2 linked regions of the Alkalihalophilus pseudofirmus genome follow. The protein of the gene in region 1 binds, or shares a complex with, the protein of each later gene. Links are inferred from orthologs where the notes say so. Each region holds a gene or a part of one and is shown on either strand. Other genes may lie near its edges. The genes, in order: rplI and rpmF.

What was found.
Region 2: rplI (region 1) and rpmF share a complex: the UniProt entries of both Bacillus subtilis proteins name them as parts of the 50S ribosomal subunit. The link is inferred for Alkalihalophilus pseudofirmus from one-to-one orthologs.

Annotation. Positions count from the first base shown.
Region 1 is NZ_CP117835.1:4,057,353-4,060,425, forward strand. The notes cover bases 189-2,929. They hold rplI (50S ribosomal protein L9), read right to left. Parts: upstream 1,912-2,929; coding sequence 1,465-1,911; downstream 189-1,464. Other genes in these bases: dnaB (replicative DNA helicase), read right to left, coding at 189-1,317; PQ478_RS21110 (DHH family phosphoesterase), read right to left, coding at 1,913-2,929. In the rest of the region: more of dnaB, read right to left, coding at 1-188; more of PQ478_RS21110, read right to left, coding at 2,930-3,073. UniProt on the Bacillus subtilis protein: Binds to the 23S rRNA.
Region 2 is NZ_CP117835.1:2,704,722-2,707,847, forward strand. Bases 151-2,944 are described here. They hold rpmF (50S ribosomal protein L32), read right to left. Parts: upstream 1,738-2,944; coding sequence 1,564-1,737; downstream 151-1,563. Other genes in these bases: PQ478_RS14430 (RsfA family transcriptional regulator), read right to left, coding at 151-447; PQ478_RS14435 (enoyl-CoA hydratase/isomerase family protein), read right to left, coding at 691-1,449; PQ478_RS14445 (YceD family protein), read right to left, coding at 1,842-2,360; PQ478_RS14450 (nucleotidyltransferase), read left to right, coding at 2,601-2,944. Also shown: more of PQ478_RS14430, read right to left, coding at 1-150; more of PQ478_RS14450, read left to right, coding at 2,945-3,126.

The sequences.
Region 1 (3,073 bases):
AACGAACTTATTATATTCCTTCACAAAAGCTAGCTCAACGGTGCCGACAGGGCCGTTACGCTGTTTGGCTATAATGATTTCGATAATATTCTGATTCTCTGATTCTTTATCATAGTAATCATCACGATATAAGAACGCAACGATATCAGCATCCTGCTCAATACTTCCAGATTCACGAATATCAGACATCATTGGTCGTTTATCTTGTCTCGACTCTACGCCACGAGACAGCTGTGACAGGGCGATTACAGGGACCTCTAGTTCACGAGCAATCGCTTTTAGGGTACGAGAGATTTCTGAAACTTCCTGTTGACGGTTCTCGCCGCTTCGACCGTTTCCTTGGATCAGCTGTAAATAGTCAATCATGATCATACCAAGTCCCTGCTCCTGCTTTAGACGCCTGCACTTAGCACGAATGTCATTAACCTTCACGCCTGGAGTATCATCTATATATATACCAGCTTTAGCAAGGCTGCCCATTGCCATCGTGAGCTTCTGCCAGTCTTCTGCTGTTAGAGCACCTGTACGCATTCTCTGAGCATCAATATTTCCTTCCGCACAAAGCATACGCTGAACAAGCTGACTCGCTCCCATCTCTAGACTAAAGATAGCGACATTCTCGTCTGTTTTAGTGGCTACATTTTGAGCGATATTTAAAGCAAAAGCGGTCTTACCAACAGAAGGACGAGCGGCCACAATAATTAAATCATTCCGCTGAAACCCTGCTGTCATATTATCAAGCTCAACAAACCCAGTCGGGATCCCTGTAATGTCTCCTTTTTGGTTTTGAAGCAATTCAATTTGATCATACGTTTCAACGAGAACGTCTTTAATGGAAATAAAAGCACTTGTATTTTTGCGCTGGGCAACATCTAAGATCGTTTTTTCCGCATCATCGAGTATCGCATCAACTTCATCCTCGCTCGTATACCCGTCCGCTGCAATATTCGTCGCTACCTTAATTAGACGGCGCAGCACTGATTTTTCTTCAACAATTTTACTGTAATATTCCACATTAGCTGCCGTCGGTACGGCGTTTGCTAAGTCACTTAAATAAGCTACTCCGCCAATATCATCAAGCCATTTACGGTCTTGCAGCTCTGAAGTTACGGTTACTAGGTCAACCGGTTCACCTTTTTCTGCCAACTCAAGCATCACCTGATACACGCGCTGGTGCGCGGCCCGGTAAAAGTCTTCAGGCAGTAAGCGTTCAGATGCGGTGACGAGTGCTACATCAGCTAAAAAGATCGCACCGAGTACCGCTTGTTCGGCTTCTATATTTTGCGGCGGGGTACGATCAGCAAATAAATCACTCATGGCACTACTTCCTTTCTATAAAAAAAATAAATATAAAAATAAGAACGAATATAAAAAAATGAAAACGGTCTGACCTTGCTAGGAATTGCAAGATATTCTTGGCACCTAGAGAGATCAGACCGTCTAAAGAAAAGCGTATTTCTTTATTTATTCGCTTTCTACTACGTGAACTTTCACTGTTGCTATCACTTCTGGGTGAATTTTAATAGGAACATTCGTATACCCTAGTGAGCGAATAGGGTCGTTAAGCATTATTTTACGCTTATCTACCTTCATTTTCATACCGGAAAGTGTTTCCGCTATCTGTTTTGTTGATACGGCACCGAATAAACGGCCGCCTTCTCCTGATTTGGCTTTAATTTCTACCGTTAAGGCTTCAAGCTCTTCTTTGTATTTTTTCGCAGCCTCAAGCTCTTCTGCGGCTTTCTTCTGCTCGCTGTTTTTTTGGGCTTTAAGATTAGCGACATTTCCTTTTGTTGCTTCAACCGCTAAGTTATTAGGAAGCAGGTAATTACGCGCATATCCTTCAGATACATTCTTTAACTCACCTTTTTTTCCTTTACCTTTAACATCTTCTAAGAAAATAACTTTCATCTTATTGTCCCCCTTCTAAACTTTCATCTATGGCCTTCTCTAGTTTCTCTCTCGCCTCTTGGAGAGTAACACCTTGTAATTGTGTAGCAGCATTGGAAAGGTGTCCTCCGCCTTCTAAACGTTCCATAATGACTTGGACGTTCACATCACCCAGCGAACGGGCGCTTATGCTTACCATATCATCTTTTCTCTTTGAAATCACAAAGGATGCAGCTACGTCTTTCATTGTAAGCAAGGTATCAGCTGCTTGAGCAATGACAATCTGGCTTAAGCTCTCACTTTCATCAGCTACAGCAATCGCCATTCCCTCGCGATATACCTCTGCATTCTCAATCAGCTTAGCACGCTTTACATATTGGTCCATGTCTTCTTTAAGCAGCTTTTGAACCAATGTTGTATCCGCCCCGTTTGAGCGGAGGAATGACGCCGCATCGAAGGTTCTTGCACCCGTGCGCACAGCAAAACTCTTTGTATCTACAATAATTCCGGCAAGGAGCGATGTTGCTTCAAGCCTGTCCATCTTAAGCTGCTTCGGCTGGTATTCCAGCAGTTCTGTAACCAATTCTGCTGTCGATGAAGCATAAGGTTCCATATACACAAGAACAGGATCCTCAATAAACTCTTCACCGCGTCTATGGTGATCAAGGACAATGATCCGGTCCACTTTAGGAAGCAGCTTAGGTTCCATCACAAGAGAAGGTTTATGCGTATCTACAACGACAAGAAGTGTGTCATCTGTCACATAATCTAGAACCTCATCTGGTGTAACAAATTGCGACCAAAGATCCTCATGACTTTCAACTTCTTCCATTAACTTTTGAACATCGTGGTTAATATCACTCGGATCAAGGACGACAAAGCCTTCCTTCCCATTTACTTCAGCAATTTTCAAAACACCAATCGCAGCACCAATTGAATCCATATCCGGATTTTTGTGGCCCATTATGATGACACGGTCACTTTCAAGGACAAAATCACGCAGCGCGTGTGAAATGACCCTTGCTCTAACACGTGTCCGTTTTTCCATTGCATTTGACTTTCCACCATAAAAGCGGACTTTTCCGTTCTTTTGCTTGATGGCTACCTGGTCTCCGCCGCGTCCTAAAGCCAAGTCTAAACTTGACTGAGCAAGCTTTCCTAGCTCGCGCAAGGAGGTCTCACC
Region 2 (3,126 bases), 1.4 Mb from region 1 along the record:
TTTAATCAGCTCAGCATTTTCACTTTCTAACCGTTTAATCATCTGTACATTCTCGATACTCTTATCATTTTGATGGTAAGCCTCAAGGAATGTAATGACTTTTTCCATAGTAAGATCTTTCTCTTCAAGGCTGTGCGGCTCAGCTGCTTGAATAGAATCTCCTATAGCATCAGTACGTATCTCTTCTTCAACACTGGCCTCAAAAGGCTCTGCAGCAACCTTTGCCTTAGAGCGCTGCTTCTTAGCTAAACTAATAGCAGATTCATATTTTTTTCTAATAGCAGAGTTCCAGCGAAACCCGCAAGCAGCACTCGTTCTAGAAAGGCGCTCTCCTACCTCTTCAAAGGCCGCTAATTGAGTGCTGCCCTCCCTAATATGTCGTAGGACAACCTCTGCTAATATTAAATCTTCATCTGTACTCCAAGCATCTTGACGAATAGTTGTCATCAAATACCCTCCTTTACTTTCATTGGTTCATTAATGTTGATTCATTAATGCGTTGATTCATTAATAGACGAACCAATCTGTGCAAACCACGGTACGTAAATGATCGTACGCTAACCATAGTGCGCAATCCTTAATTGATAGTATGCAGTTACTAGAGGAGATAGACTTTGTTCTAGTAAGAGATTATGTCCTACTTATATGAACTCTATTCGCCAAGTGTTTAATTATTCTATAACAAACCTATTATGTACGATTTAAAAAAGCATCTACTGCTTGATGATGAGCATCTGTTTCCCATAGTCTCGCACATTCTGCGGTTTCTGCCCGCATTCTGCTTGAAAATGCTTTTCGATCCAGCTTACCTGTAAATCTAGATTTATATGCTTCTAGGACTCCTTTTTCTAACTCAATATATGGAGTGAGCCACTCAAGCACTCCGCTTCTAAAAGGTTCTCCTAAAATAATACCTTGCAGGTAACCAAGCGCTCTCGCTTCATCTGCCTTATATATTTTCGCCGTCATTAACATTTCCATCGCTGCTGGCTGAGGAAGTCTCTCATATAGCATAGACGCACCACCCCATCCTGTCGTAATGCCAAGCTTCCCTTGAATAAAACCAACTTTAACATGAGGAGCAGCTATCCTAATATCACAAGAAGATGCTAATTCACAGCCTCCCCCGACTGCCACACCGTTTAACGCACACACAGTAAGCTTTGGAAAGAAGAAAATTTCTTCTAAGACGTTTCGCATTTTACTTAACATCCCTAAGGCCTCTTCCTCTGTCTTCAGCTTATGGAATACAGAGAGATCCCCGCCTGAACAAAAGGCCGTATCGCCTTCTCCGGTAAAGATGACTACTTTACTATCGTCATCTCGAGCTATTTTGAGTCCTTGCAAGAGCTCATCCATCACTTCTTCATCTATTGCGTTTCTAAGTTCTTCTCTATTCAATATAATCCATGTAACCTCATTCTCTTGTACAATATTTACTTTCTTCACTGTTGATTCCCCCTTCTAAAACATTGATTCGACAAATTCTCATAAATTCCTTTTCATAAAAAAATAAGCAAGGAGCTAAAAGCTCCTTGCTTATACGTTGTTATCACGTCAATATTACTTGCTGATTACGTCTTGGCCTTTGTATGAGCCACACTCTTTACATACGCGGTGAGCAAGTTTTAATTCTCCACACTCAGGGCATTTAGTCATGCCAGGTACTGCTAATTTGTAGTGAGTACGACGCTTATTTTTGCGAGTTTTAGAAGTTCTTCTAAAAGGTACTGCCATCATTCCCACCTCCTTACAGGATTTAAATGATTACTAGTTCATATTAAACGAAAGCTAGCTTGTATGAAATGAAGGGCCGAGCAAATGTCGGTGCTTCGATTTTCTTACTTCTTGTCATCAAAAAATTTCGCTAGATCCGCAAGTCTCGGATCTACTTTCTTTTCTTGATCTTCTTCAGTCACAATTCCCCATCCTTTTCCTGAAGGGGGAGCTTGTGGATCCTCTTGATTTTCAGCATACACTTGAAGCGGAATTTCAAGAAGAATATACTCTTTAATCGCTGGTGTTAAATCTACCAGGTCTCCAGTAATGACATTCGCTTCTTCATGATCTTCTTTTGAAATGTGATACGCGTTCTCAGGTCGGAACTGCTCAATCACCTTAAGATCTATTGGGAATAAAACATCCACTAATGTTCGTGAACAAGGAAGCGTTAATTCTCCAGTAATATGAAGGCTAAACGTTAAAAGCTGACCTGAATAAGTCAACTCCCCCTGAACTCGAATAGGAGATATGTTGCGAATTTCAGCATTTTGTTCTTTTAAATCTGATAAATCGATCGTTTCATCAAAAATAAAAGGTTTATGCTTAGCAATTTGCAGCTGTTGCAATGTCCATTTCATGATCAATCACCTCTTGGGCAACAAAAGTAATTATAGACTTACGCTATTTGTTTGTCAACCTTTTTTCTTTACACAGTTTTGTCTATAATATAGGCAACAAACCGATAATGTAGTCAAAGAAAACACATAAAAAGATTAAACGAATATTTTTTCGTTTAATCTTCGCAATAAGACATATTGTACCATGTTGTGATAGCTTAGTAAAGAAAGCTGAGTAAGACATTGAAATGAGGGATTTGAATGAAGTCTGTTGGGGTCGTTGTCGAATATAATCCGTTGCATAATGGACATGCCTATCACCTACAAGAAGCTCGCCGGATGAGTCAAGCCGATGTAGTAGTGGCTGTTATGAGCGGGTCCTTTTTGCAAAGAGGGGAGCCTGCTATTATCTCTAAATGGGAGCGTGCTGAAATGGCGCTTCATTCAGGTGTAGATGTTATTGTGGAACTACCGTATGCATACTCTACTCAAAAAGCGCAGACCTTTGCAGAAGGAGCTGTGCGTATTCTGAACCATTTAAAAGTAGACTGTATTAATTTCGGGAGTGAAGTTGGAGAAATCGAGCCTTTCATTCGTCTCGTCAACTTTATGCATACACATAAAGATGCTTGGGATGAATTAGTACGAAATCAACTCCAAGCCGGAGTCAGCTACCCAAGAGCCTGTATGGAAGCGTTTAACAGTCTAGATCAACATGATTCTATTCTGTCACTGAGTGAGCCTAATAACATTCTAGGTTATCATTACACAAAAGCTATCATTGATT